DNA from 3 places in the Sphingomonas sp. MM-1 genome. Region 3 is predicted to be linked to each of the others. Evidence: predicted binding sites of a transcription regulator. Region 3 holds the regulator's gene; each other region holds the start of a gene.
What was found. The regulator LexA, encoded in region 3, represses DNA repair genes until DNA is damaged. The targets are predictions, from matches to a motif close to GTTCCNCNCTTGTTCT.
Positions count from the first base shown of each region.

Region 1 (10,073 bases), 1.8 Mb from region 3:
GCCGACCTTGACGTAACCGAGGCCGACTTCGGCCAGCATCGCCATCTTGTCGCGGATCGGCGGCACGGCCTTGAAGAATTCCACCGCGTCCTCGACCGTCATGTCCAGCACGTCGGCGATCGACTTGCCCTTGAAGGTGACTTCCAGCGTCTCGCGATTGTAGCGCTTGCCGTGGCACACGTCGCAGGTGACGTAGACGTCGGGCAGGAAGTGCATCTCGATCTTCAGCACGCCATCGCCCTGGCACGCCTCGCAGCGGCCGCCCTTGACGTTGAAGCTGAAGCGGCCGGGCTTGTAGCCGCGCGCCTGCGCCTCCGGCAGGCCGGCGAACCAGTCGCGGATGTTGGTGAAGGCGCCGGTATAGGTGGCGGGGTTGGAACGCGGGGTGCGGCCGATCGGCGACTGATCGATATCGATCACCTTGTCGAGATGCTGCAGCCCCTCGATCTTCTCATGATGGCCGGCGAGCATGCGGGCGCCGTTCAGCACCCGCGCGGCGGTGGCATAGAGCGTGTCGATGGTGAAGGTGGACTTGCCCGATCCCGAGACGCCGGTGATGCAGGTGAAGGTGCCGAGCGGGATGGAGGCGGTGACGTCCTTCAGGTTGTTCGCCCGCGCGCCCCTGACCGTCAGCTTCCTGCCATTGCCCTTGCGGCGCTTCTTCGGCACGTCCACCGCGCGGCGGCCGGAGAGATAGTCGCCGGTGAGCGAGCCTTCGGTGGCGAGGATATCGGCGAGCGAGCCCTGCGCCACGATCGCCCCGCCATGGACGCCCGCGCCCGGCCCCATATCGATGACATGATCGGCGGTGCGGATCGCGTCCTCGTCATGCTCGACCACGATCACCGTGTTGCCGAGATCGCGCAGGCGGCGGAGGGTTACGAGCAGGCGATCATTGTCGCGCTGGTGGAGGCCGATCGAGGGTTCATCGAGCACGTAGAGCACGCCCGACAGGCCCGAGCCGATCTGCGACGCCAGGCGGATGCGCTGGCTTTCGCCGCCGGACAAGGTGCCCGACGTGCGATCGAGGTTGAGATAATCGAGGCCGACATTGTCGAGGAAGCCCAGCCGCTCGACGATTTCCTTCAGGATGCGTTCGGCGATCGCATTCTGCTGGGCGTTCAGATGGTTGGGCATATCGCGGAAGAAGGCCAGCGCGGGGCCGACGGCGCGGCGGGTGGACTGGGAGATATCCTCGCCCGCGATCTTCACCGCCAGCGCCTCGGGCTTGAGGCGGGCGCCGTGGCACACCTCGCAAGGGGCCGCGGACTGATATTTGGCCAGCTCCTCGCGCATCCACGCGCTTTCGGTGGCGAGCATGCGGCGGTTGAGATTGCCGATCACGCCTTCGAACGGCTTGGTGACCTGGTAGCTCTTCTTCCCGTCGATGAAGGTGAGGACGATCGGCGTGCGGCCGGTGCCGTTGAGGATCGCCTCGCGCTGCTCGTCGGTGAGCTGGTTCCACGGCGTATCGAGCCTGAAGCCGAAATGGGCGGCGAGGCTGGCCAGCACCTGCATGTAATAAGGCGAGGGCGGGTTGGACTTGGCCCAGGGGACGACCGCGCCCTGCTTGAGCGAGAGATTCTCGTTCGGCACGACCAATTGGGGATCGAAATAGAGCTTCTCGCCCAGGCCGTCGCAGGCGGGGCAGGCGCCCTGGGGGGCGTTGAAGGAGAAGAGACGCGGCTCGATCTCGGCAATGGTGAAGCCGGAGACGGGGCAGGCGAATTTCTCCGAGAAGGTGATGCGGTTGGCCGGCACGCCCGCGCCCTTCATCTGGCCGCCGGCATCCTCCGCCTCGCGCCCCGGCACGACGCCGTCGGCGAGATCGACATAGGCCAGCCCCTCGGCAAGCTTCAGCGCGGTCTCGAAGCTCTGGGCGAGGCGGGTTTCCATGCCTTCGCGCACGACGAGGCGATCGACCACCACCTCGATGTCATGCTTGTATTTCTTGTCGAGCGCGGGGGCGTCCTCGATCTCGTAGAATTCGCCGTCGATGCGGACGCGGGTGAAGCCCTGCTTCTGCCATTCGGCCAGTTCCTTGCGATATTCGCCCTTGCGGCCGCGCACGACGGGCGCGAGCAGGTAGAAGCGCGTGCCTTCCGGCAATTGCAGCACGCGATCGACCATCTGGCTGACCGTCTGCGCGCTGATCGGCAGGCCGGTGGCGGGCGAATAAGGCACGCCGACCCGCGCCCAGAGCAGGCGCATATAATCGTAGATCTCGGTCACGGTCGCGACCGTCGAGCGCGGGTTGCGCGAGGTCGTCTTCTGCTCGATCGAGATGGCGGGGGAGAGGCCCTCGATATGATCGACGTCGGGCTTCTGCATCAGCTCCAGGAACTGGCGCGCATAGGCCGAGAGCGACTCCACGTAGCGGCGCTGGCCTTCGGCATAGATGGTGTCGAAGGCGAGGCTGGACTTGCCCGACCCCGACAGGCCGGTGATGACCGTGAGCGTTTCGCGCGGGATATCGACATCCACGCCCTTGAGATTGTGCTCGCGCGCGCCACGGACGGAAATGTGAGTCAGCATGAGGGCAAATGTTCCATATTTGTTCGCGCGCGGCAAGCCGCTATCGGCCATGTTCGGCCCCGAGATGGTGCGCGGCGGGGCAAGAGGCAAGCCGATGCGGGACGGAAGCGGCCGCGGCGGGGCGCCTTCCCCGAAATGGCGGCGGCCCTTCCCCACGGAGTAAGGCTTAGGAGTGCTGGGCCGGGCGGACGTGGACAGGCATAATGCAATGGGGGCGTTCGACAGGGAGCCTGCCATGCCCGGCCATCGCCAATCATCACCTTGCCTGCGCGCGCGCGGTGGTTCGCGGATAAAAGGGGCGGCTTTCCTTCTGGCGGTAGCGATGGTGGCGGGAATGACGGCGCCGGCGACGCGGGCAAGCACGACCCTGGCGTGGCTGGACGGCACGCTGGAGGGCAATGGGCTGGCGAGCACATCCACCGCCGGCGCCGAAGCCGTGGCGATCGACGCGGCGGGCGAAGGGGGCGTGTTCCTTGCCGGCCGGGCCGCCAGCGAGATCGGGATAAACCGGCTTCAGGTCGCCAATTCCACCGGCCTTCCCTTTGCCGACAGCGGCAGCGTGATTTCGGCATTGTCCTTCTGGGCGGACAATCTTTCGGTGCGGGCGGCCGACGGCGGCCCGGTGACGCTGAGCATCAGCTTTTCCTTCGAGGGAAGCTATGTCGGCCCCTGCTGCGACGTGGCCAATCCTAGCAGCACCTTCGGCAATGCCTATTTCCTGGCCGCGCCAGGGCGCTTCCTCGATATCGGGCAAGGCGAGGAAGACGGGCCGATAAGCTTCACCACCAGCCTGGGCAGCGCGGTGCTGCGGGGGCAGGCCACCGCCGTGCCGGGCGGCCTTTTGAGCGTGGCATCCTTGTGCGACGGTGACGATGGGGAGGATGGCTGCGATCCCTTTTCGGCCAGCGCCACCTACACGCTGGATTTCACGATCGGATCGGATGAAGATTTCTGGCTGGCGGGCTATTTCTTCGTCGGCGACCTAGCCCAGGGCGAGAGCGTGGATGCGTTCCACAGCGCCCGGCTGCTGGGGATCAGCATCGATCCCGGTGCGGTGCTGACTTCGGAAAGCGGACGGATCGTGCGGCGCGCCGATGGCAGTTACGGCCTGCCCGCGGCGATACCGGAGCCGGCAACCTGGGCGATGATGATCCTCGGCTTCGGGCTGGTCGGAATGCGGGTGCGCCGGACAGTTTTTCTATCGTATCAATAGAAATTGTTGTCTTGATCCCGGCCATCGGGAGCGGACAGGGGTGGCGATCCATGAGGAGCCGCCGCCGATGACCCAGACCGCCATCGAACCCTTCGATCCCAGCCGGGAGCTTGGCCCCATCATCGCCGGCCTGCGCGCGCAGCGGCTGCGCTGGCGGGCGGCGCATGAGCGGCATGCCGAGCATGGCGGCCACGGCTTTCCCCAGCGGCAGGCGATCAGCCGCATCCTGGCGCCGCTGAGCGCGCTGCTGTTCCCGCTGCGGCTGGGGCCGCCGGAGCTGAACCCGGCGAACGAGGACGCCTTCATCGAGGCGACGCTGGAGACGACGCTGCTGCAGCTGGCGGCGCAGGTGCGGCTGGAGCTGCGCTATCACCAGCGGGATGCGGCGGACGACGCGATCGAGGCGCGGGTGCAGGCGATCCTGCGCGGCTTCGCCACCGCGCTGCCCGGATTGCGCGCGCTGCTGGACAGCGACGTGCAGGCCGCCTGGCAGGGCGATCCCGCCGCGCGCAGCGTGGACGAGGTGCTGATCTGCTATCCCAGCATCACCGCCGTGATCCATTACCGGCTGGCGCACCGCCTGCACGAGCTGGGCGCACCGCTGGTGGCGCGGATCATCACCGAGATCGCCCATTCGCGCACCGGCATCGACATCCATCCCGGCGCGCGGATCGGCGCGCGCTTCTTCATCGACCACGGCACCGGCGTGGTGATCGGCGAGACGGCGGTGATCGGCGAAGGCGTGCGCCTGTATCAGGGGGTGACGCTGGGCGCGATCGGCCTGTCGATCGACGCGACCGGCGCCGCGCGCGGCGAGCCGCGCCATCCCATCGTGGAGGACGAGGTGGTGATCCACGCCGGCGCCACCATATTGGGCCGCGTGACCATCGGCCGGGGCGCGGTGATCGGCGGCCATGTGTGGCTGACCCGCGACGTGCCGCCCGGCGCCGAGGTGCTGCCCGCCGCGCCCGAGCTTGCTATCGTCGAATAATCGGAATCTGATGAGTTTCATGCCCCAACCCACCCGCGCCCGTTTCCGCCCCAGCTTCGGCACCCAGGTGCTGGCTTCGATGGCGATCGGCGTCCTGCTGGGCCTGATCGCGCGCGCGATCGGATCGCCCGACGGCGTGCCCAATGCGCTGGCGCAGACGCTGGCGACGATCGGCAGCATCTTCGTCCAGCTGCTGAAGGTGCTGGTGCCGCCGCTGATCTTCACCGCGATCGTCGCCAGCATCGCCAATTTCGGCGAGATGAAGAATGCCGCGCGGCTGGCCGGCCAGACCTTGCTGTGGTTCGCGCTGACCGCGCTGATCGCGGTTTCCATCGGCCTGGCGCTGGGGACGATATTGCAGCCCGGCGCGCACGCCCATGCCGAAGGGGTGACGGCCGCCGCCCATGCGGCATCGAGCGCGAGCTGGCTGGATTTCCTGAAAGGACTGGTGCCCGCCAACATATTGGGGCTGACGGTGGCCACCAAGCTGGAGAATGGCGGCGCCAGCACCAGCCTTTCCATCAACACGCTGCAGATCGTGGTGATATCGATCGTGATCGGCATCGCCGCCCTGCGATCCGGCGAGGCGGCGGCGCCCTTCCTGGCCTTCATCCGTTCGCTGCTGGCGATCACCCGGCGGATATTGAGCTGGGTGATCCGGCTGACGCCGATCGGCACCATCGGCCTGCTGGGCACCGCCGTCGCCCAATATGGCTGGACGACGCTGGCCCAGCTCGGCGCCTTCGCCGGGGCGATCTATCTGGGCCTCGCGATCGTGCTGCTGGGCGTCTATCCCGCGCTGCTGGCGCTGAACGGGCTGAGCCCGGCGCACTTCTTCCGCACCGCCTGGCCGGCGATCCAGCTGGGCTTCGTATCGCGATCCTCGATAGGCACCCTGCCGGTGACGGAGGCGGTGACCGAGCGGCTGGGCGTGCCGCGCCCTTACGCCGCCTTCGCCGTGCCGCTGGGCGCCACCACCAAGATGGACGGGTGCGCCGCCATCTATCCGGCGGTGGCCAGCCTGTTCATCGCCCAATTCTACGGCATCGCCCTGGGGCCGTCCGATTATCTGCTGATCGCCTTCGTTTCGGTGATCGGATCGGCGGCGACCGCGGGCATGACCGGCGCGGTGGTGATGCTGACGCTCACCCTTTCCACCCTCGGCCTGCCGCTGGAAGGGATCGGCCTGCTGCTGGCGATCGACCCGATCCTGGACATGGGCCGCACCGCCGTGAACGTGGCCGGGCAGGCGCTGGTGCCGCTGATCGTATCCCGCCGCGAAGGGATGCTGGAGGGCGCGCCGCAGGAGGACGATCCGCTCGCCTCCGTCGAAGGGCCGGCATAGGCCCTTTCGGGAAGCGTGATCGGCGCCCCGCCCGCGCCCACTTTCCAAAACCACCGCAAAGGCCCATTGAGCCCCTTCCATCGCCTTGTTTCCGCCGGAGATTCCCATGACCGCCGATCTGACCGCGAGCCGGATGGTTTCCGCCAACCTGACGGCCGATCGGCCGACCTTCGTGACCCATCTGGAATGTTCGCTGACCGGCGAGCGTTATGAGGCGGACCGGCTGCACGGGCTTTCCGCCGCCGGCCGGCCGCTGCTGGTGCGATACGATCTGGAGGCGGCGGGCAAGGCGGTGACGCGCGAGGGGATCGCGGCGCGGCCGACCGACCTGTGGCGCTGGCGCGAGCTGCTGCCGGTGCGGAACACCGCCGACATCGTCAGCCTGGGCGAGATCGAGACGCCGCTGGTGCCGATCCCCGAGGCCGGCGGCGCCAATGTGATCGTGAAGGACGAGGGGCGGCTGCCCACCGGTTCCTTCAAGGCGCGCGGGCTGGTGATGGCCGTCGCCATGGCCAGGGCGCTGGGCGTGACGCGGATCGCCATGCCCACCAACGGCAATGCCGGCGCCGCGCTGGCCGCCTATGCCACCCGCTGCGGCATCGAGACGATCGTGTTCTGCCCGGAGGACACGCCCGAGATCAACGTGCGCGAGATCGCGATGCAGGGCGCGCGGGTGTGGCGGGTGAACGGCCTGATCGACGATTGCGGCGCGATCGTCGCCGAAGGGGCCAAGCAGGGGCGCTGGTTCGATTTCTCCACCCTGAAGGAGCCCTATCGCATCGAGGGCAAGAAGACGATGGGGCTGGAGCTGGCGGCGCAGCTCGGCTGGCGGCTGCCCAGGGCGATCTTCTACCCCACCGGCGGCGGCACCGGCCTGATCGGCATGTGGAAGGCCTTTGCCGAGCTGGAGGCGCTGGGCTGGATCGGGCCCGAACGGCCGAAGATGTTCGCGGTGCAGGCCGACGGCTGCGCGCCGATCGTGAAGGCGTTCGACGACGGCGTGAACCATGCCGAACGCTGGGAGAACGCCCACACCATCGCCGCCGGCATCCGCGTGCCGCGCGCGGTGGGCGACTTCCTGATCCTGGCCGCGGTGCGCGAGAGCGGCGGCAGGGCGCTGGCGGTGAGCGACGCGGAGATCGCCCGCGCCGTGGACGATGCCGCCCGCAAGGACGGCCTGCTGCTCTGCCCCGAAGGCGGCGCGACCCTGGCCGCCTATCGCCGGGCGCTGGCGGAAGGGCTGATCGGGGCGGAGGACAGGGCGGTGCTGTTCAACTGCGCCACCGGCCTGAAATATCCGATGCCGGCGGCGGACAATGCGCTGGACCGGACCAGGCCGATCGATTTCGATCTGTTGTGAGCGCGCGCGCCCGATGGCGCCAGATCAGACGATCAGCGCCAGCAGGGCCAGCGGGAGGGCGGCAAGCCCCATCGCCGGCAGCCAGCGCGGGCGATAGAGCAGGGCCAGCACGACGATCGCGGCGGCGGCGGCGTTGAGGCCGACCCATTCGACCATGCCCGCCCGCCAGCCCGGCGCGGCGAGGCGGAGCGCGAGCGAGGCGGCGAGGAAGGTCCAGCCGGCGATGCGGAGCGGGGCTTCGTGGCGGACGAGCCGGCCGTCGGGCACGGCCTGCGCGGCATGGCGGCGCATGGCGAGGCTGAGCGCGGCATAGGCCGCGAGCAGCAGCAGGGCGGAGGCCATCGTCATGAAAGCCCCCGCGTCACGCCAGCGCCGGCCGGCGGCGGCGCGGGGCGGCGGGCTGGCGCCGGTGGAGGTGGAGCGCGGTCATCAGCGCGCCGCAGCCGATGGCGAGCGCGACGAGATCGAAGCCGGCGAACAGCCAGTCGCCATGGATCAGGCTGGCGGGAAGCCCGCGCGCGGTGGTGAGCGCGGAGACCAGCGGCAGCAGCAGCCAGCCGAGGCCCATCATCGCCGTCAGCTCCGCCCAGCCGCGCCGGGGCGCGCGGGCGAGGGCGAACAGCATCGCCGCCGCCCAGCAGAGGAAGAAGGCCCGGACCTCGATGCCGGGACGATCGGCGAGGCCCACGGGCGCCAGCCGGTTCGCCCAGAAGAAGGCGGCCATGGCGATCGGCAGGCCGGCGACGGTGCCGACGGTGAGGCGGGCGACGAGATGGTGGCCGAAGCCCCGGCCTTCCGGGCGGCTGACCGTCCACAGCACCAGCCCGCTGGCGATGGTGGCGGACAGCGCCAGCCCGCAGAGGAAATAGAGCCAGCGGCTGACCCAGGGGGCGAAGCGGCCCATGTGGAGGCCGTAGAGCACGTCGAACGTCTTCTTCGCGGGGCGATCCTCCGCATAAGCGGCGAGCAGCCGGCCGGTGACGCCGTCATAAGCGAGCTTGCCGGCCGAATAGCCGAGCTGATCGGCATCGTCGCGCAGCACCTGGATCACGGCCGCCGCATCGCCGGGATTTTCCACCGCGACATTGCCGATCCGCCCGCCATCGAAGCGGCGGCGGGCATCGGCGAGAATCGCCTCGACATCGCCGAGCGGGGCGGGGTGGCCGCTGCGTTCGCGCTCGAAATAGCCGGGCGCGACTTCCGCGAACATCGTCGTCGTATCCTTGCCGTAATTGGCGACGAGGCCCCAGGGCATGGTGAGGGTGACGAGGGTGAGGACGCCGGTGAAGGTGATCATCAGGTGGAAGGGCATGGCGAGCACGCCCAGCACGTTATGCGCATCCAGCCAGGACCGCTTGCCCTTGCCCGTCCGCAGGGTGAAGAAATCGGCGAAGATGCGGCGGTGGGTGATGATGCCCGATATCAGCGCCACCAGCATCAGCATGCCGGCGGCGGACGCGAGGATGCGGCCCCACGGATAGGGAAGCTGCAGCTCGAAATGGAAGCGGTAGAAGAATTCGCCGCCCAGCGTCTCGCGGATGCCGTCCGGCCGGCCGCTATTGGGATCGAGTGCCGCGAAGCGATAATCGTCGCCGTCGGCATAGCTCGCCTCGATGGTGGACTGGCGATCGTCCGGGGCGGTGAGATACCAGGCCGGCGCGTTGGGCGCCGCCTTTTCCAGATAGCGGATGGCGGCGGCGGTGGCCTTCACCTGATCGGGCGCGGCCGTGACCTCCGGCCGCATCCAATCGCCGATTTCGGAGCGGAAGACGGTGGCGGTGCCGGTGAGCACCATGGCGAAGAGCAGCCAGCCGAGCACCAGCCCGGCCCAGCCGTGGAGCCATGCCATGGATTGGCGGAAACCGGTTTTCATGGATGCGCCCGCTTCATGGATGGGGGCCGAGCGCCCAGGCGATCGCGGCGGCGAGCCCCGCGACCGCGACGATGCCGGCCCAGGCGCGCGCGGCGCTGCCGACGGCGAAGGCCCAGATCGCCGCGGCCGGCATCACCAGCAGCGCGACGATGGTGGCGACGGTCGAGGCTTCGGCCCGCGCCATCGGCAGCGCGCGGGCGAACGCCATCGCGACGGCGGCGGCGAGCGCATAGCCGCCGACGGCCGCCGCCACCGTCCGCGATGCGACGCCGAGGCGGTAGCGGAGGGTGAGCGGCGGCTTCATCGCCCGATCAGAACCGGTAGCCGACGCTGAAATTCACCGTCCGCCGCAGGCCGAGGAAGCAATCGCCCCGGCCGAGGCAGGTGGTGTAATATTTCTTGTCGGTGAGGTTGGTGGCGTTGAGCGACAGGCGCCACGCGCCATAATCCAGCCCGATCATCGCATCGGCGGCCAGATAATCGGGCGTGACGAGCGTATAAGGCACGAAATTCACGTCATAGGTGGGCGAATAGCTGTCGCTGACATAGCGCAGGCCCGCGCCGATGCGCAGCTTCGCCTCGTCGGTGACGGCGACATGCTTCATCGCCCAGATCGAGGCGAGATGCTTCGGAATGCTTTCGAGCTGATTGGTCGAAAGGCCGACGCCGGCATCGATCTGATCGCTGAGATTGCTGTCCCTGGCGCGGGTGTAGCTGTAGGAGGCGATGATATCGAGATCGTTCGCGATGCTGCGC
Region 1 is NC_020561.1:2,814,716-2,824,788, forward strand. It holds gene uvrA (excinuclease ABC subunit UvrA) at 1-2,535, opposite strand, end outside; gene G432_RS24115 (PEPxxWA-CTERM sorting domain-containing protein) at 2,870-3,748, shown strand; gene epsC (serine O-acetyltransferase EpsC) at 3,816-4,739, shown strand; gene G432_RS13450 (dicarboxylate/amino acid:cation symporter) at 4,750-6,084, shown strand; gene G432_RS13455 (threonine synthase) at 6,191-7,444, shown strand; gene G432_RS13460 (DUF3325 domain-containing protein) at 7,469-7,792, opposite strand; gene G432_RS13465 (PepSY-associated TM helix domain-containing protein) at 7,806-9,317, opposite strand; gene G432_RS13470 (hypothetical protein) at 9,331-9,621, opposite strand; gene G432_RS13475 (TonB-dependent siderophore receptor) at 9,629-10,073, opposite strand, start outside.
Region 1: the regulator LexA is predicted to act here: its motif matches at 2,546-2,561, upstream of uvrA (excinuclease ABC subunit UvrA).

Region 2 (10,073 bases), 1.6 Mb from region 3:
GCGCGCTGGTCGCCGATGGCGATCCCGCCTTCAGCCTCGATACCGATGCGGGCCGGCCGGTCGCCATCTTCTGGCGCGGCGATATCGTCGCCCGGCTGGAGCGCGGCCGCGACCTCCTCACCCCGCGCATCACGCTCTACAAGGCGCTCGACGCGCTCGCCCCCGACGAGCGCAAGGCCGTGAGCGACAGGCTCGCCCGCTGGATCGGGTTCGAGGTCGATCGCGTGCTGAAGCCGCTGGCCACGATCAGCGCGGCCGCGCGAGACAGGGATGTGCCACCGGCGCTGCGCGGTCTCTACGCACCGCTCGCCGAAGCCGGCGGCATCACCTCCCGCCAGCCGCTGGAAGCCGCGATCGCCGGCATCGATCGCGACATGCGCCAGGCGGCGGCCAAGGCCGGCATCAAGCTCGGCACGCTCGACGTCTACATCCCCGCCCTGCTGAAGCCCGAACCGATGCGCTGGCGCCTCGCGCTCGCCGCCGCGTTCGACAATGGCGTCATGCCGCCGCTTCCCGCCCCCGGCGCGGCCGCGCTGCAGACGCCGGCGGACGGCGAGATATTCGCCGCCTTCGCCCGCGCCGGCTATCGCCCGCTCGGCGCGCAGATGCTGCGGATCGACCTTGCCGAGCGGCTTGCCCGCATCGCCCACGACCGGCGGCTGAGCGAGGGCCGATCGGGCCGCGCGGCCTTCGCGCCGGACCCGGCACTCGCCACGTCGCTGGGACTGAGGCCGCCAAGCTTCGCCCAGCTCATGCTCGCGCTCGGCTTCCGCCCGACCGAGGCGGAGGACGGCGCGCGGCCCCATTGGAAATGGCATGGCGCCCGCCGCCCGCGCCGCGCGGAGCGCACGCGGCCCGGCAACGCCTTCGCCGTGCTCGCCACCATGCGGCCCCATGAGTGAGACGATCAGGATCGACAAATTCCTGTGGTTCATCCGGCTCGCGCGGACCCGCGGCCTGGCGCAGGATATCGTCGCCGCCGGCCGGATGCGCGTCACCGGCCGCATCGTGGAACGGGCGCATGCCGCCGTCCGGGTGGGCGACGTCCTCACCTTTCCGCTGCACGGTCGGGTAAGGGTGATCCGGGTGGAGATGATCCCGACCCGCCGCGGCCCCGCCATGGAAGCGCGCGCCTGCTATACCGACCTGTCGCCGGCGCCCGTGCCGGAAGGGGATCGCCGCGACGCCGATCCCGGCGGACGGGCATGAGACCCCGGCCCGCCGCCCCCGCCCGGCGTGGCACCGCGCCAACACCGTCCCTGCGAACGTCTCGCAGAAATAAGGCAAATATTGACGCGCCTGCCGTGGCACCATAGCAGAGCGGCGTTCGAGGAGAGAGAAGCGACCATGACATACGTCGTCACCGATGCCTGCATCCGCTGCAAGTATATGGATTGCGTCGAAGTTTGCCCGGTCGACTGCTTCTATGAAGGCGAGAACATGCTTGTCATCAACCCGAACGAGTGCATCGATTGCGGCGTGTGCGAGCCCGAATGCCCCGCCGAGGCGATCCTTCCCGATACCGAAAGCGGCCTGGAAAAGTGGCTGGAGGTCAACGCCACCTTCTCCGCCCAGTGGCCCAACCTCACCCGCAAGGGCGAGCAGCCGGCCGATGCCGACGAGCATAAGGGCGAGGAAGGCAAGTATGAGAAATATTTCTCGCCCGAACCCGGCCAGGGCGACTGATAGCGCTATAGCCGGCTGACGGCTTTTTACCCCGCGCAACCCCTTGGAACAAAAGGCTGCTGACACCGTTGTCCACGGTGCTGGCCTTTTTCCTGCGAATCTGTTACAGTTCGCGGGTTGGGTGCGTGCGTAACATAAGTAACGTTGATCGCACCGTTCGGGACGCATTGATTCGTCGTCGCTTGCTGCTGCCGGCAAGGCTACCCATATGGATGGCCTGACCGCGCAGGGCGCGGCGACAATTCCAAGGAAGGGTCGAAATTGATGGCTGCCAAGGCGCTGAGCTTCGTTGTCGGCGATTATGTTGTGTACCCCAAGCACGGCGTGGGTCGTGTGATCGAACTTCAGAGCCAGGAGATTGCTGGCGCCAAGCTCGAACTCTACGTTCTCCGTTTCGAGAAGGAGCGGATGACGCTCCGCGTGCCCACCAACAAGGCGGAAGCCGTCGGCATGCGCAAGCTGTCGTCCAGCGTGACGCTGCAGGAAGCGCTGCAGACGCTGAAGGGCAAGCCCAAGATCAAGCGCACCATGTGGTCGCGCCGCGCCCAGGAATATGAGGCGAAGATCAATTCGGGCGATCTCGTCTCGATCGCCGAGGTGGTGCGCGATCTGTTCCGGGCCGACGACCAGCCGGAACAGAGCTATTCCGAACGCCAGATCTTCGAAGCGGCCACCAGCCGCCTCGCCCGCGAGCTGGCGGCAATGGAACAGACCGACGAACCCGCCGCGCAGGACAAGATCCTCGATATCCTCCGCGCTGCGGCCGCCACGCACAACAAGTAAGCGCGGCACTGCGATACCGGCCCTCCCTCGGGCCGGACGAGAAAGGGGCGGCCTGTGGGGGTCCGCCCTTTTCGTTTGAGTGGAGGGCCACGGCGCCCTGGGGCGCTTTGTCCGCCACTCCGCGAAGGCGGTCCTTCCGCACGATCCGAAGCCCGATTTCGGCCTTCATCGCCTCCGAGCCTGCTTCAGGGACCATTTCTCCAGATCGCGCGCACGGCCCGAGCAGCCCCATGGATGCCGAAGCGACGGGAATGACGGTCCTGCTTCAAGGGAGAGGAAAGTAGCTTTCCGGCCACGGAGCCCGCTTCAGCGGAACCGCCGGCCGCCCCAGATCACCCGGCCGACCACCCCGATATCATCCAGCGCGCAATCGGGGATCGGCGGATAGGCCGGATTGTCGCTGGCGATCGTCACCCGCCGCGCGGCCGGGTCCACCAGCAGCCGCTTGACCAGCAGCACCTCGTCCATCCGCAGCACATAGATGCCGTCGCGCAGCCGATCCGGCCCGTCGCCGCGATCGACCAATATGTCATCGCCATCGGCCAGGGTCGGCAGCATGGAATCGCCCGATGCGCGGATCAGCGAGAGGCCCGCCGTGCCCGCCGTCGCCACGGCCCGCAGCCAGGCGGCGTCGAACAGGAAGGGCTGACCGATCTCCCCTTCCGCGGAGACCGCCCCCGGCCCCGCCGACGCCCGCACCGCCAGCCGGGGCACCGCCACGAAATCGGCATCGCGCCGCGCCGCCCCCTTCGCCGCCGGCGCGATGCGCGGCGCGGGCTGCCGTTCCGGCCCGCCAAGCAGCGCCTCCTCCACGCCCAGATATCGCGCCAGCGTCGCGCGATCTTCCTCGTCCAGCTTGCGGGGCACGCCGCGCTTGATGAACTGCTGGATATAAGCGGGGTTGCGGCCGATCAGCCGGGAAAGCGAGGTATAATCCTCCCCGCGCTCGCGTATGAGCGCATCCAGCACCGCGCGGGGATCGCCATCGGACATGCCTGCACCCTACAGATAGGAAAATTCCTAGACAAGTAGGATTTTCCCTATGAGAACATATAGCGAACATCGCTCGCGACTCGCGGGACGGAAGATGGAGATGGCGATGCACCTCTTGTCCACGATCGAACGGCACCTCCGCCGCAACGGAGTGCCCCCGACGCGCTTCGGGCGCGAGGCGGTGAACGATCCGCGCTTCGTGCTAGATCTGCGCCGGGGGCGGGAGCCGCGAGCGGTCACGCGGGATCGGGTGCTGGCCTATATCGCCATGCACCGGGAACAGGCCGGCGCATGACCGTGGCCGCGACGAAGCAGCTCGCCGCCGCGCTGGCGGCATGGCTCGGCCCCATCGGGCCGGTGGAACTGATCGATCATCGGACGGCCGACTGGGCGAGCGCCACCTTCGTCGGCCAGCGCCACGATATCCGGCTGCGGATCGCCACCGCCGCGCCGCTGCCGCCCGGGCTGGCGGAGGATCTGGCCGAGGCCGATCTGCCCATGGCCGGCCATGTCGCCGCCGATATCCTGCTGGCGGGCATCACCGCCGGCGACGGCGCCGTCCTGCTCGATATCGAGGCTCTCACCCTCGTTGATGCCTGAAGCGCGGAGGCCGCGCCCGCCTTTCAGCCCCGGCGCGCCGCCAGCCTCTGCAGGTCCAGGATCGCGGCGCGCAACGCATCCTCATCGGGCAGGGCCGCTGCCGCCGGGGGCGCATTCCCGTGGCGGGGCAGCGGCCGATGGCCTTCCGCATCGCGCGGCCGCAAGGCGGGCGGCGCCAGCGTGCCCATTTCGGCCGCAAGCTTTTCCATCAGTTCGGCAATCGGCACGTCCATGCCGGATCGCGCGGGCTCCGGCTCGTCGTCGATCATCTCGTCGAGCAGCAGTTCATCCGATTCCGGCGGGGAGAAGCAGGGGGTGGGCGGGAACACCGCCGGCCCTTCCACCGGCGCGGCCGTATCGACCGGAAAATCGGCTATCGCATCCAGGATCAGCGGCCTCACCACCACGGGTTCGGGCTTCACGATCAGCGGCTCCTTGACCCGGCGGGCCGGCGGGGTCAGCCAGTCCTCCTGATCGTCCCCCTCATCCTCGATCCTGGCGCGGCGCGCGGCGCGCGCGTCGAGCCCGCGGAATATCGCCCAGGTCGACGCTCCGGTCGCCAGCGCGGGGATAATGATGAAGGCGGTGCGGGCATCCGAGCCCGCCGGCAGCCCGAGGCCCTTCAGCCACAGCCATACCGTCATGTCCGGGATCGCCCAGCAGAAGAACGCCGTCGCGCCCGCCAGCATCCATGCGGCCATCCCGGCCACCGGCCATGTTTCGATCCGCGCCCCCGCGCGGGCCACCCAGCTTGATCCGCTCACCGCGTCCGCCTGCGAACTGTTGATGGGAAACGCGTAAACGGCAATGCTTAACGCCCCCTTTGTGCCAGACATGCCCCGCAGGAACGAAGCGCGCAAGCCGCGCGTTCGACCGGCGCGCTTCGCCAGGGAGAATCCCGCCGCTTATGCTCCATTATGTCGATGATGCCGATCCCGGCATTACCCGCCAGCGGATCGGGCCGGATGGAGCGCAGACTAGATGGGCCTATTTCGACGCCAGGGGCCGCCGCATCACCCGGCGGGCGGAAATCGACCGGCTGAACGCCATCGCGCTGCCGCCGGCCTATGTCGATGCCTGGTTCTGCCCCCGGCCGAACGGCCATATCCAGGCGATCGGCTGGGACGAACGGGGGCGCAAGCAATATCGCTATCACCCCGATTTCCGCGCGGCGCGCGATGCCGCCAAATATGATCGCTGCGCCGATTTCGGCCGCGCGCTTCCCGCGATCCGCGCCGCCGTGGAACGCGATCTCGCCCGGCCCACGCTGGGCCGGGATCGCGTGGTCGCGGCCGTCGTCCGCCTGCTCGACCTTGGCCGCGTCCGCGTCGGCAACGAAGCCTATGCGAAAGCCAATCGCAGCTTCGGCGCCACCACCCTGCGCCATCGCCACGCCAATGTGCGCGGCCACAGCATTCACCTGGAATATATGGGGAAATCCGGGAAGCTTCGGCGGCTCTCCATCCGGGATGCACGGCTCAGCCGGCTGGTGCGGCGCTGCCAGGACCTGCCCGGCCAGCATCTGTTCCAATATCTCGACGCCGATGGCACGCCCTGCCCCGTCACCTCGGGCGACGTGAATGATTATCTGCGCCGGGTGAGCGGCGGCGATTTCACCGCCAAGCATTTCCGCACCTGGGGCGCCAGCGTCATCGCCTTCGGCGCGCTGATCGCGGCCGGCGGCCACATATCGCTGAAGACGATGCTGGCGCCCGTGGCCGAGGCGCTGGGCAACACCCCCGCGATCGCGCGCAAATCCTATGTCCACCCCGCCCTGATCGAACTGGCGGGAAATCGGGGAGATTCGCCCCTCGCGGGGTTGAAGCTGCCCCGCCGCACGAAATATCTCTCGTCACTGGAACGCGGCCTGATAGCCTTTCTCGACAATCTCGCCGATCCGCCCGAAACCATATCGAAGGCAGCCTGATGACGACAGCCAGCAACAGCACCGCCCCCTGGCCGGCGGGCGGGGAACCCTTCGACGCCCAGATCCATCGGCTGTGGACGGACTCGCTGGCCTGGACGACGCAGCACGGCCTCCAGATCATCGCGGCGGGGATCGGCGCGGCCATCATCGTGCTGCTGCTGGTGGCGCTCAAGCGCTTCGGCCTCCGCCTCTGCCGCAACCACACCAACCGCAACGAATGGCCGTTCATCATCGGCCAGGCGCTCGGAAAGACGCGGCTGTGGTTCATGGTCGCCGTCGCGGCGCAGCTCGTGGCCACCTATGCGGACGCCCCCGTCTATCTCGGCCGCACGATCGCCTTCTTCTTCACGGTCGCATCGGTATTGCAGGTGGCGGTGTGGGCGCGGGTGCTGATCCTCGGCCTGATCGCCCACCGCGCGGGCGGGGCCGCCAATGCCAGCAGCCTCGGCAGCGCGATGGGGATCATCCGGCTGCTCGTCACCATCGCGGTGTTCGCGATCGCCGCGATCGTCATCCTCGACAATCTCGGCGTCAACGTCACCGGCCTGATCGCCGGCCTTGGCATCGGCGGTATCGCCATCGGCCTCGCCGCGCAGGGCATCTTCCAGGATCTGTTCGCGGCGCTTTCGATCCTGTTCGACAAGCCGTTCCAGCGCGGCGAAGGGATCAGCTACGATACGACCAGCGGATCGGTGGAGGCGATCGGCCTCAAGTCCACGCGCATCCGTTCGGCCACGGGGGAGGAGATCGTCATCTCCAACGCCAACCTCCTCAACAAGGAGCTGCGGAACTTCACCCGCCTCAAGCGGCGGCGGATGATCCACCGCTTCGGCGTGATCTACCAGACGGCGCCCGACGTGCTGGCATCCATCCCCGCAAAGGTCCGCGCCATCGTGGAAGCGGAGTCCAAGACCGAATTCCTGCGCTGCGGCATGGTCGGCCTCGGCGCCTCCAGCCTCGATTTCGAGCTGCAATATGACATCCGATCGACCGATTATGAGGAGGTGTTCGCCACCAACCACCGCGTGCTGATCGCCATCCTCACCCAGTTCAATGCCGAGGGCGTGGATTTCGCCTATCCCACCCAGACGACGTTCACCGCCGCCCCGGACGGCCGCATGGTGATGCCCTATCCCGAACCGGCCGGACACGACGCCTCGCCCGCCGCCACTTGACGTTAACGTCAGCACTGCCCACAAACTTCGCCCGACAAGAATGGAGGGGATGATGGGCACGATCAGCGTGGCGGATTATCAGGCGAAGGTCGGCGAGACGGTCGGCTCGTCGGAATGGATATTGATCGACCAGGCGATGATCGATCGCTTCGCCGATGCGACGGGCGACCACCAGTTCATCCACGTCGATCCCGAACGCGCGAAGCAGACGCCGTTCGGCGGCACCATCGCCCACGGCTTCCTCACCCTCTCGCTGCTGCCGGTGATGCGGGAAAAGAGCGACGTGCCCACGATCGAAGGGCTGAAGATGGGCCTCAACTACGGCGGCAACAAGGTGCGCTTCCTCACCCCCGTGCCTTCCGGATCACGCGTGCGCGGCCATTTCAAGCTGCTGGAATTCGCGGAGAAGGGGCCGGGCCGCTACCAGGAGACGGCCGAGCTTTCCGTCGAGATCGAAGGCAAGGACAAGCCGGCGCTCATCGCCGAATGGATCGCCCAGATCTTCGTGTGACACCCGCAGCCCTGCCGGAACGGAAAGGATAATCCGATGCGTGATGCCGTGATCGTTTCCACCGCCCGCACGCCGATCGGCCGTGCCTATCGCGGTGCCTTCAACGCCACCCCCTCCCCCACGCTGGCCGCGCACGCGATCCGTGCGGCGGTGGAGCGCGCCCGGCTCGATCCGGCGGAAGTCGACGATGTGGTGATGGGCGCGGCGCTCCAGCAGGGCGTGCAGGCCACCATCGGCCGCACCGCGGCGCTGCGCGCGGGCCTGCCCGTCACCGTCGCCGGCATGTCGGTGGACCGGCAATGCGCCTCGGGGCTGGAAGCCATCGCCATCGCCGCGCGCAAGGTGATCGTCGACAAGGAGGATGTCGTCGTGGCCGGCGGCGTCGAATCCATCTCGCTGGTGCAGACCAGGGACATGCGCGTCGGCTTCGATCCGGAACTGATCGCCATGCACGACGACGTCTACATGCCGATGCTGCAGACGGCGGAGGTCGTCGCCAACCGCTACGGCATCAGCCGCGCGGCGCAGGACGAATATGCCCTCCAGTCGCAGCAGCGCACCGCCGCCGCCCAGGCCGCCGGACGCTTCGACGCGGAGATCATCCCCGTCACCGCGACGATGACGGTGACGGACAAGGCCACGGGCGAGGTTTCGCAAAGGCAGGTCACGCTGGCCAAGGACGAAGGCAACCGCCCGGAAACCACGCTGGAAGGGCTGGCCTCGCTCCAGCCCGTGGTCGGCCCGCAGGGCTTCATCACCGCCGGCAATGCCAGCCAGCTATCCGATGGCGCATCGGCCTGCGTGGTGATGGAGCGCGGCCTGGCGGAAGCCCGCAACCTCGCGCCGCTCGGCCGCTTCGTCGGCATGGCGGTGGCGGGCACCAAGCCCGACGAGATGGGCATCGGCCCCGTCTTCGCCATCCCCAAGCTGCTCGAACGCTTCGACCTGCGCATGGCCGATATCGGCCTGTGGGAGCTGAACGAGGCCTTCGCCGTGCAGGTGATCTACTGCCGCGACACGCTGGGCATCCCCAACGACCTCATGAACGTGAACGGCGGCGCGATCTCGATCGGCCACCCCTATGGCATGTCGGGCGCCCGCATGGTCGGCCACGCGCTGATCGAGGGCAAGCGGCGCGGGGTGAAGCATGTCGTCGTCACCATGTGCGTCGGCGGCGGCATGGGCGCGGCCGGCCTGTTCGAGGTGCTGTAAGGCCCGCCCGGCATGGCAGCGACAAGGCGCCGGGCCGGTGGAACCTCACCGATCCGGCGCTTCCGCACGGGCGCCGAGCGACCATGCGCGTGCCGGCGGGAGCCCGGTTTAGTTTCCAGATTCTCGGGGAGAAAATGGTGCTGCCGGGGAGGATTGAACTCCCGACCTCAGCCTTACCAAGGATGCGCTCTACCACTGAGCTACGGCAGCACTACGGTTCGGAACCGCGTTAGAGGCGCGCCTATGGAGAATGCTGGCGGCCGCGTCAAGGCTTGCCGCGCGCGATATTCGCCTTCACAGGAAAAAGATGGCGAAAGACGATCCGGAACGCGCCCGCAGGCTGGCGGAGGCGCTGCGCGAGAACCTCCGCAAGCGGAAGGCGCAGGCCCGCGCGCGGGACGATGCGCCGCCCGTGCCCCGGGATTTCGCGGAAGATGAAGGATCGCACGCCGGCTGATTCCGCGCCGGCGCGGACCGGCGATCAGCCCTTGGCCTTGAGCGCGGCCTCGATCGCGCCCGTCACCTTGGGATCGGTGGGATCGGTGCGGGTGCCGAAGGCGGCGATCAGCTTGCCGTCGCGCCCGATCAGATATTTGTGGAAGTTCCATTTGGGCGTGTTCTGCGGCCCGAGCTTGGCGGCCGCCCAGCGATAGATGGGCAGCGCATTGGGGCCGACCACGTCGGATTTCTCGGCCAGCGGGAACTTCACCGCCTTGGTCTTGCAGAAGGCGGCGATTTCGCTGTTGGAGCCATATTCCTGATTCTTGAAGTTGCCGGAAGGCACGCCGACGATGGTGAAGCCGCGCCTGGCATAGGTATCCTGCACCTTCTGCAGGCCTTCATATTGCGGGGTGAAGCCGCACATGCTGGCGGTGTTCACCAGCAGCACCACCTCGCCCTTGAACTTCTTCATCGGCAGCGGCGCGCCATCGATCGCCGTCAGGTCGAAATCCCAAGCGGTGTGCTTCTGCGCCTCGGCCGCCGCCATCGGCGGCGTATCGGGCACGCTGGGGAACTGGGCATAGCCCACCGCCGCCATGGCGCCGATCGCGATCACCGCCGCCCCACCCAAGGTCCATTTCTTGTGCATCACGCCAAGCCCCTTCCTCACAGCGGGCGGGTCACGTCGTCGAGCCAGGCCTTCGCCTCGCCATCGAGCTGCGGGCCAATCAGGTCGCGCACGCGG
Region 2 is NC_020561.1:3,047,639-3,057,711, reverse strand. It holds gene G432_RS14675 (helicase-related protein) at 1-902, shown strand, start outside; gene G432_RS14670 (RNA-binding S4 domain-containing protein) at 895-1,209, shown strand; gene fdxA (ferredoxin FdxA) at 1,348-1,686, shown strand; gene G432_RS14660 (CarD family transcriptional regulator) at 1,951-2,469, shown strand; gene G432_RS14655 (S24 family peptidase) at 2,776-3,462, opposite strand; gene G432_RS14650 (hypothetical protein) at 3,569-3,757, shown strand; gene G432_RS14645 (hypothetical protein) at 3,754-4,062, shown strand; gene G432_RS14640 (hypothetical protein) at 4,086-4,826, opposite strand; gene G432_RS14635 (DNA topoisomerase IB) at 4,970-5,989, shown strand; gene G432_RS14630 (mechanosensitive ion channel family protein) at 5,989-7,164, shown strand; gene G432_RS14625 (MaoC family dehydratase) at 7,217-7,675, shown strand; gene G432_RS14620 (acetyl-CoA C-acyltransferase) at 7,712-8,887, shown strand; tRNA gene G432_RS14615 (tRNA-Thr) at 9,023-9,097, opposite strand; gene G432_RS23765 (hypothetical protein) at 9,195-9,344, shown strand; gene G432_RS14605 (glutathione peroxidase) at 9,369-9,977, opposite strand; gene G432_RS14600 (aminopeptidase P family protein) at 9,995-10,073, opposite strand, start outside.
Region 2: the regulator LexA is predicted to act here: its motif matches at 3,515-3,530, upstream of G432_RS14655 (S24 family peptidase).

Region 3 (10,073 bases):
GGCTGGAATCGCGGCTGATCGGGGTGAACAACCGCGATCTCCGGGATTTCACCGTGGATTTCGCGCGGACCTATGAACTGGCGGCCCGCGCGCCCGCCGGCTGCACTTTCGTCGCCGAAAGCGGGCTTGGCACGAAGGCCGATCTGGACGCGATGGCCGAACATGGCGTCGGCTGCTTCCTCGTCGGGGAATCGCTGATGCGGCAGCCGGACGTGGAAGCCGCGACGCGCAAGCTCCTGACCGGGCAATGAGCGATACGCGCCTCACCCATATAGATCCGGCGGGCGCCGCTCGCATGGTGGATGTCTCCGCCAAGGCGGTGACGGGGCGCGTGGCCACCGCCACCGGCCGGATCGTGATGACCGCCGAGGCCGCGCGCGCGATCCGCGACGGCGCCGTCGCCAAGGGCGATGTGCTGGCCGTCGCCCGTATCGCCGGCATCATGGCGGCCAAGCGCACCAGCGATCTCATTCCCCTGTGCCACCCCCTGCCGATCAGCGGCGTGGTTGTGGAGCTTGAGGTGCATGACGACGGCGTGACCGCCACCGCCACCACCCGCACCACCGACCGGACCGGCGTGGAGATGGAGGCGCTGACCGCCGTCTCCGTCTCGCTCCTCACCATCTACGACATGGCCAAGGCGCTCGATCGCGAGATGCGGATCGAAGGCGTCCGGCTGCTCGCCAAATCGGGCGGGCGATCCGGGGACTGGGCCGCGAAATAGCGATGGCGGCCGGCCTCATCCCCCTTGCCGAGGCCCAAAGGCGGCTGCTGGCGCTGGCGGCCCCGCTCGCCGGGGAACTGGCGCCGCTCGATCAGGCCGCCGGCCGCTGGATCGCGCGGGACGTGGCGGCGCGGCGCACCCAGCCCGCCGCCGATCTTTCGATCATGGACGGATATGCGATCCGCTTCGCCGACATGTCCGGCCCCTGGCGCGTGGTCGGGGAAAGCGCGGCGGGATCGCTGCCCGGCTTCGCGATCCAGGCCGGCGAGGCGGCGCGCATCTTCACCGGCGCGCCGATCCCCACGGGCGCCGATACCGTCCTCGTGCAGGAAGAGGCCGCGCGCGAGGGCGACCGGATGGCGCTGAACGGCGAAGGCCCGCCGCATGCCGGTGCCCATATACGCCGGAAAGGCGCCGATTTCGGCGAAGGCGCCATCCTCCTCCATCGCGGCGGGCGGGCGTCCCCGGCCGCCATCGGGCTCGCCGCCGCCGCCGGCCATGGCGCGCTTCCCGTCCGCCGCCGGCCGCGCGTGGCGCTGATATCCACCGGGGACGAGCTTGTTCCGCCGGGCGCGCCCACATCGGCGTCGCAATTGCCCTCCTCCAACGCGCCGATGCTGGCCGCCTTGATCGCCGCCAGCGTGCCGGCCGAGGTGGCAGATCATGGCATCGTCCCCGACGATCCCGATGCCACGGCCGCCGCCATCGCCGCCGCCCGCCATGCCGATATCATCGTCACCACCGGCGGCGCATCGGTGGGCGATCGCGATTTCGTGCGGCCCGCGCTTATCGCCGCGGGGGCCGCGATCGATTTCTGGCGGATCGCGGTAAAGCCAGGCAAGCCGCTGATGGCCGGCCGCCTGGGCGACGGCATCGTGCTGGGCCTGCCCGGCAATCCGGTTTCCGCTTATGTGACGGCGCGGCTGTTCCTGCTGCCGCTGATCCGGCACCTCGGCGGGGCGGCCGATCCGTTCGATCGCGCCGTGGCCATGCGCCTCGCCGGCCCCCTGCCCGCCACCGGCAATCGCATGGAATTCCTGCGCGGATGCCGCGTGGGCGCGCGGGCAAGGGCGCTGCCCGTGCAGGACAGCGCCGGACTGTCGGGGCTGGCCGATGCGGACCTGCTGATCGTCCGCCCCGCTTATGCGCCGCCCGCGCATGTCGGCGATATTGCCAGGATACTTCCCCTCGCTTGACAGGAAGCGTTACGTTTCCTACACGTTCCCCGTTCGTTCCTTATCGGGGTCCGCCATGCTGACGCGCAAGCAACATGAACTGCTCTGCTTCATTCATGATCGGCTGGCCGAAACGGGGGTTTCGCCTTCGTTCGAGGAGATGAAGGACGCGCTGGACCTGAAGTCCAAATCCGGCGTGCATCGCCTGATCAGCGCGCTCGAGGAACGGAGCTTCATCCGCCGCCTGCCCAATCGCGCGCGCGCGCTGGAGGTGCTGCGCATGCCGGAACGGGCGCCGAACGCGAAGCCCGCGCCGCAGGCCGCGCCCTCGCGGCCGGCGATGCTGAAGCCCGCCGCCCAGATCTTGCCGGAAGCGGCGAACGACGTGATCGAGCTGCCCCTGCACGGGCGCATCGCCGCCGGCCTGCCGATCGAGGCGCTGGAAGGGCAGACGTCGCTTTCGGTGCCGGCCGCCCTGCTGGGGCCGGGCGAGCATTATGCGCTCGAGGTTTCCGGGGATTCGATGGTCGAGGCCGGCATATTGGACGGCGACTTCGCGCTGATCCGCCGCACCGATGTGGCCCGCGACGGGGAGATCGTCGTGGCGCTGATCGACGACAGCGAGGCGACGCTCAAATATTTCCGCCGCGAAGGCGCGATGGTCCGCCTCGATCCGGCGAACCGCGCTTATGATCCGATGCGCTATCGCCCCAACCAGGTCCGCGTGCAGGGCCGGCTGGCCGGGCTGATCCGCCGCTACTGATTGCCCGAAGCCACGGCTGCGGGGCCGCTCGCTCGGCGCTCGGCCGGTGTTGGGTTTCGATAAGGGGCCGCGGCGGATTCGGCCCATGGCTTGCCCCGCCGCCCGGCCTCGACCGAACGGATATGGCCGCGCGCGAGGTCGATGGCGACACCGCCGGTCCGGGAGAGGAAGGGCCGATCGATCTTCAGCCAGCGCGGACGGCAGCTTCGGGGCAGGCGCCGGTCGCTGACGACGATATCCGCCGTGGCGCAGGCCCGGTTCATCGCCGCGATGTCGACGAAATTGGGTGATCGGGTGGCGAGCAAGGCCCACCGCCGGCCGTTGCGGTCGATCGTGACGGCGCACAGATCGGGTCCGCAGCGGGCACCCGGCCAATCGTCGATGGCAATCCCGGCTTCGTCCACGCCGGCCGCCTCCCCCAGCAGATCGCGGACATAATCCCCCGCGCGGGGGCGCAGCAGCGCCAGCCGGCCGCCATCCGGATCGCGCAGCGCCAGATGCCGCCCGTCTCCCGTGACGATGAGGTCGGGCGCGGGCGTGGCCAGCGCCCAGGCCGCGCCGGCCGCCAGCGGCGCGAGGCCGATCCACCGCATGCGCGTGCGCCACAGCGCGATCCACAGCCCGCCCGCGATCATCAGCGCAAAGGCGCCGCCCGGCATGGACGGCAGCATCTTCACGGCCCCCGGCGCCGATCCGGCGGCATGGGCGATGGCCAGCAGCAATGCCAGCGCCTTGCCCGCCAGCCACCATAAGGGCGCGCCCAGCCCGCCCAGATCGGCGATCAGCGCCAACGCCTCCAGCGGCATGACGATGAAGGTGGTGAGCGGGATCGCGACGATATTGGCGAAGGCGCCGTAGAGGCCCGCCTGATGGAAATGGAAGAGCGCGATCGGCGCGAGCGCCGCCTCGACCACGAGGCCGGTCAGCAGCAGCCCCGCCAGCGATCGTCCCCACCCCGCCAATATCCCCTCGTCCCGCCGCGACAGGAAGGCGCGCACCCGGGGATGTTCGTGGAGGGCGATGATGGCGGTGACGGCGGCGAAGCTCAGCTGGAAGCTCGGCCCCGCCAGCGCCTCCGGCCAGAGGAGCAGAACGGTGATCGCGCCGGCGGCCACCAGCCGCAGCGTGATGGCATCGCGCCCCATCGCGATCCCCACCAGCACCAGCAGCGCCGCCACGCAGGAACGGACGGTGGGCACCTCGGCTCCGGCCAGCAGCGTATAGGCGATGCCCGCCAGCGCGCCGCCGCCGGCCGCGATCAGCGGCAAGGGCGCGCGCAGCGCCAGCGCGGGGCTCAATGCCAGCAGCCGCAGCATGATCCACATGGTCGCGCCGATCATCGCCGTCACATGCAGGCCGCTGATCGAAAGCAGGTGCGCAAGGCCCGATCGGCGCATGGCATCGGCATCCGCCTCGGCGATGCCGCCCTGGTCGCCGGTGGCAAGCGCCGCTGCAATGCCGCCCGCGCTTCCCGCCACTTGCGCCTGGACATGGGCGGAAAGCGCGCCGCGCCACGCCATCAGCGTCTGCCAGAAGCCTCGCGGCACCGTATCGCCCACCCGTTCCACCGGCCCCAGCGCCCGCCCCGTCGCCCCCAGCCCCTGAAACCACGCGACCCGCGCGAAATCATAGGCGCCGGGCACCGCCGGCGGCGGCGGCGGCATCAGCCTGGCCCGCAAGGCGACACGGCTTCCCGGAAGGACGTCCCCGGCCAGATCGGCGGCGGCGACATTGACGCGAATCCGCGACGGCAGCTCCCGGTCGCTCGGCGACGCGAGCGTCAGCCGCACGATATCGCGCGCCGCCAGCCGATCGACCGCGATGACCCGCGCCGCGAACGCCGCGACCACCGGCCTTTCGAGCCGGGGCGCGGCCACATGTTCCGCCCGCCACCAGATCAGCGCGCACCCCGCGGCGAGGGCAAGGCCACCGATGATGCCGATCCGCCGGGCGCGGGTGCCGCCCGGCAAGAGCGCGCAGGCGAGGCCGCCTCCCAGCGCCGCCAGCAGGAAGGCGATCCATTGCCTGCTCCCCGGCGACAGGAACCAGGCCGTGATTCCCGCGCCCAGCGCCACCGGAAGCCACAGGAAAAGCTGGTCCCGCTCCCTGTCCAGGCCCGCTTCAAGCGCCCGGAAAGCGCGGCCGATCCCCATGCTCCACAATCGCCCCCGCCCGGTTTGTAGCGCGGGGGAAGCCATGCTAGGGGCGGTGCCGAATTCGCTGGCCATCGGCCGCCATCCTTGGAGAAAGCGCGCGTGGGCGCAAGCACCGAAGCACCCGTCGAGACCCGTCCCGTCGTCACCCGATTCGCGCCTTCGCCGACCGGTTTCCTGCACATCGGCGGCGCCCGCACCGCATTGTTCAACTATCTCTTCGCCCGCCACCATGGCGGCCGCTTCCTGCTGCGGATCGAGGACACGGATCGCGCGCGCTCCACCCAGCCCGCGATCGATGCGATCCTGGACGGCCTCGCCTGGCTGGGGCTGGAAGGCGATGAGCCGCCCGTGTTCCAGTTCGCCCGCGCCGCGCGCCATGCCGAGGTCGCGCACCAGATGCTAGCGGCGGGCCACGCCTATAAATGCTACGCAACCGCCGAGGAACTGGCCGAGCTGCGCGAACAGCAGCGCGCCGCCAAGCAGCCGCTGCGCTATGACGGCCGCTGGCGCGATCGCGATCCGGCCGAGGCGCCGGAAGGCGCCCCCTTCGTCATCCGCCTGAAGGCCGAGCGGGAGGGCGAGACGACGATCCACGATCGCGTCCAGGGCGCGGTGACGGTGAAGAATGCCGAGCTGGACGACATGATCCTGCTCCGTTCGGACGGCACGCCCACCTATATGCTCGCCGTGGTGGTGGACGATCACGACATGGGCGTCACCCATGTGATCCGCGGCGACGACCATCTCAACAACGCCTTCCGCCAGCTCGGTATCATCCGGGCGATGGGCTGGCCGGAGCCGGTCTACGCCCATGTCCCGCTGATCCACGGCGCGGATGGGGCGAAGCTTTCCAAGCGGCATGGCGCGCTGGGCGTGGATGCCTATCGCGACGATCTCGGCATCCTGCCCGAAGCGCTCAACAATTATCTGCTGCGGCTCGGCTGGGGCCATGGCGATGCGGAGATCATCAGCCGCGATCAGGCGATCGAATGGTTCGATCTTGCCGGCGTCGGCCGATCGCCCTCGCGCTTCGATCTCAAGAAGCTCGAAAATCTGAACGGCCACTATATCCGCGAGGCCGATCCGGCCCGTCTGGCGGAGCTGATCCGTCCCCGAGTCGATGCGCTGATCGGCCGTCCGCTTGGCGATGCGGACATGGATTTGCTGCGCCGCGCCATGCCCGTTCTTCAGCCAAGGGCCAAGGATTTGGCGGAGTTGGCCGAGGCTTCGACCTTCCTGTTTCGCACACGCCCCATAGACGTGGACGAAGCCGCCGCGAGCCTGCTAGACACCGCCGCAATCGCGGTCCTGGCTTCGGCCGAGCAAGCGATAGCCTCGGTCGCGGAGTGGAACGCCCCTGCACTTGAAGCGGCGGTTCGCGAGGTTGCGGAGGCGGCCGGCCTGAAGCTGGGCAAGGTGGCGCAACCGCTTCGCGCGGCGCTCACCGGCCGGGCGACATCGCCGGGGATTTTCGACGTTCTGGCCCTCCTCGGTCGCGAAGAGAGCCTCGGCCGCCTGGCCGACAGGCTGGCCCAGACGGGCGTCTGACTGGATTAGTAGGAGAAAGACCCATGGGCGATAGCGCCAAACTCGAAATCGGCGGCAAGGACTCCGAATATAAGGTCCTGTCCGGCAGCGTCGGTCCCGATGTGATCGACATCCGAAAGCTCTACGCCAACACCGGCGCCTTCACCTACGATCCCGGCTTCACCTCCACCGCAAGCTGCGAATCCAAGATCACCTTCATCGATGGCGACCAGGGCGTGCTGCTCCACCGCGGCTACCCGATCGATCAGCTTGCCGAACAGTCCAACTTCATGGAGGTGAGCTACCTCCTGCTGAACGGCGAACTACCGTCCAAGTCGGAGCTGGAGCAGTTCTCCAACCACATCACGCGCCACACCATGGTGCATGAGCAGCTCGCCCAATTCTATCGCGGCTTCCGTCGCGATGCCCACCCGATGGCGGTGATGTGCGGCGTGGTCGGCGCGCTCTCGGCCTTCTACCACGATTCCACGGACATCTCCGATCCGCACCAGCGGCTCGTGGCCAGCCACCGCCTGATCGCCAAGATCCCGACGATCGCGGCGATGGCCTATAAATATTCGGTCGGCCAGCCCTTCGTCTATCCGAAGAACAACCTGTCCTACACCGGCAACTTCCTGAACATGACCTTCTCGGTCCCGGCCGAGGAATATGAGATCGATCCGGTCGTGGAAGCGGCGATGGACAAGATCTTCATCCTGCATGCCGATCACGAACAGAACGCCTCGACCTCGACGGTCCGCCTCGCGGGTTCCTCGGGCGCCAATCCGTTCGCCTGCATCGCCGCCGGCATCGCCTGCCTGTGGGGCCCCGCCCATGGCGGCGCGAACGAGGCCGCGCTCAACATGCTGCGCGAGATCGGCCATATCGATCGCATTCCGGAATATATCGCCCGCGCCAAGAACAAGGACGATCCGTTCCGCCTGATGGGCTTCGGCCACCGCGTCTACAAGAATTACGATCCGCGCGCGAAGGTGCTCGGCAAGGCGGCGACCGAGGTGCTCAACAAGCTGGGCAAGCAGGATCCGATCCTGGACGTGGCCCGCAAGCTCGAGGAGATCGCGCTCACCGATCCCTATTTCATCGAGAAGAAGCTCTACCCGAACGTGGACTTCTATTCGGGCGTGATCCTGTCGGCGATCGGCTTCCCGACGACGATGTTCACCGTGCTGTTCGCCCTGGCCCGCACCGTCGGCTGGGTCGCGCAGTGGAACGAGATGATCGCCGATCCCGAGCAGAAGATCGGCCGCCCGCGCCAGCTCTACACGGGCGCCGCGCAGCGCGATTACGTGCCGCTCGCCCAGCGCTAATCCCGGCGCCGCTCGACGAAAGAAAGCCCGGTCTCGTTCGCGAGGCCGGACTTTTCTTATGCGCGCGGTGAAATGCCGGCTTCGGCTAGGAAGGGCGGATCGGGAACCGCCGTGCGGCTTTCGTTGAGAAGCTGCGACCAGCGGGCCGACAGCTCCTGGAAATAGGCGTCGTCGCTTTCCAGCCGGCGGCGCACCACCGGCAGGGCCGGATCGGCGGGCATCACCACCATGTCGAACGGCAAGCCTACCGAAAGGTCGGATCGGATCGTGCTGTCGAAGGAGAGCAGCCCGACCTTCACCGCTTCGTCCAGCGGCGAATCATAAGCGAGCGCGCGATCCAGGATGGGCTTGCCGTAGGCGGTGGCCCCAATTTGGAGGAAGGGCGTATCCTGGCCGCATTCGATGAAATTGCCGGCGTCATAGACCAGGAAGAGCGCCAGCGGGCCGCCGCCGATCCGCCCGCCCACCAGCAGCGAGATGCCCGAGGGGACGCCCGCTGCGGCAAGCGCCGGCTTCAGCTCGCGACCGGCGATCATCACCGCTTCGCCGACCAGCTGGGCGGCGCGGAACATGCTCGGCATGTCTTCGATGCGGCGCGGCGGGTCGTCCGCCATCAGGGGCGGCAGCCCTTCGGCGAGCTGGCCGAGGACGTTCTGGGTGACGGAGAGGTTGCCCGCGCTCATGCACAGGATCAACCGGTCGGGCGTGTCCGCCAGCACATGCATCTTGCGATAGATCGATATGTTGTCGATCCCGGCATTGGTCCGGGTGTCGGAGATCAGCACAAGCCCGTCACGGAGCAGGATGCCGAGGCAGTAGGTCACGCCATTTCCTCCCGTCGAGGATCGTCAGCCCTCGATTCCAACGCGAACGCCGACATCCAGCACCTCGCTGCCGCCACCGGTGCGGGTGCCGGAAACGGGGGCGGCGTCGCGGTGATCGAGGCCGATGGCGACGCGGACATAATGGTCGTCCGGGCAGCGATCGGCGGTGGGATCGAAGCCGATCCAGCCGAAATCGGCGATGTGCAGCTCCGCCCAGGCATGCGCCGCCTCATGCCATTCATGCTGGTGGGCGGGGCGCAGCACATGGCCGGAAACATAGCGCGCCGGCAGCCCGAGCCGGCGGGCGGCCGCGATCAGCACGTGGGCCAGATCGGCGGCATTGCCCTCCCCTTCCGCATAAGCGGTGGCGGCATTGCGCCCGTCGATCCGCCGGCCGGGGGCGAAGCGCATCCGGCGATGGACCAGCGCCATCAGCCGGTGCGCGCGATCGAGGGACGTGCCGTCGGCGCCCTCCACCTCGGCCGCGAGCGCGCGGATCGGTTCCGACGCGGCGGTCAGCGGCGTCGCGCGGATATAGAGGACGGGCGGCAGGGTTTCGGCGGCCCCCGCCACCATGCCGGCCTGATCCTGCGTCAGCACCTCCCCCATCACCGCGAGGCTGACCGCATGGACCGGCCCGTCGATATAGAGCATCGCCGTTTCATTGCCGAAACCATCCCGGCCGGGGCGGAGCCGCGCGTTGCAATCCACGTCGATCCGCCAATCGACGACATTCTGGCCGATATGGCTGCCCGGCACGAGCCGCAGCAGCTGGACGACGCGATCCTGCGGCTCGCTGAAGCGGTAATCCGTGCGATGATGGACGAAGAGCCGCATGTCAGGCGAAGCGGAACTGCTTTCCGATCGCACGGTCAAGCGCGGAATTCTCCACGATGAAGGCGGAGAGATACTCGTGGAGCCCGCCGGCGATGACCCGATCGATGCTGTCGCGCGCCATCGTCGCCTGGCGCGCCCGCGCCATGCGATCGGCCTCGCCCTGCAACCCCGTGCGCTTGCCCAGCAGGTTGAGGTGGGAAACGACCTCGTCCACCGAAGCCGCCAGCGAACGCGGCAGTTCCCGCCGGTGGATCAGCAGCTCCGCCACCTGCACCGGGCGCAGGCCATCGCGATAGAGCCAGCGATAGGCGGTGACCGCCGATACGGTGTGGAGAATGGTGGTCCACTGGTCGCGATCCATCACGCCGCCGACCATTTCGCCCTCTGGCAGGAGCAGGTGATATTTGACATCGATCAGGCGCGCCGTGTTGTCCGCCCGCTCGACCGCGGCGCCAAGGCTGATGAACCACGAAGGCTCGTTGCGCAGCATACGGTGCAGCGCCCCTTCGAAACCGCGCGTTTCCGCCTTCACCGCATCGACCAGCGCCAGCGTCGCATGGGTGCCGCCGGTGGATGAACGATCGCGCAGACCCAGCCAGGCGCGGTTGATGGCTTCCCACGCCTCCCGCGAGAGCGCGGTGCGGACGGCGCGCGCATTGCCCCGAGCGCTATCGAGGCAGGACCGGATCGAGCTGGGATTATCGTTGGAAAGCGTGAGATAGCGGGCGACGTTGGCGGG
Region 3 is NC_020561.1:592,541-602,613, forward strand. It holds gene trpC (indole-3-glycerol phosphate synthase TrpC) at 1-251, shown strand, start outside; gene moaC (cyclic pyranopterin monophosphate synthase MoaC) at 248-724, shown strand; gene G432_RS02790 (molybdopterin molybdotransferase MoeA) at 727-1,920, shown strand; gene lexA (transcriptional repressor LexA) at 1,976-2,662, shown strand; gene G432_RS02800 (ComEC/Rec2 family competence protein) at 2,656-4,815, opposite strand; gene gltX (glutamate--tRNA ligase) at 4,918-6,366, shown strand; gene gltA (citrate synthase) at 6,390-7,673, shown strand; gene G432_RS02815 (proteasome-type protease) at 7,730-8,497, opposite strand; gene G432_RS02820 (transglutaminase family protein) at 8,522-9,367, opposite strand; gene G432_RS02825 (alpha-E domain-containing protein) at 9,336-10,073, opposite strand, start outside.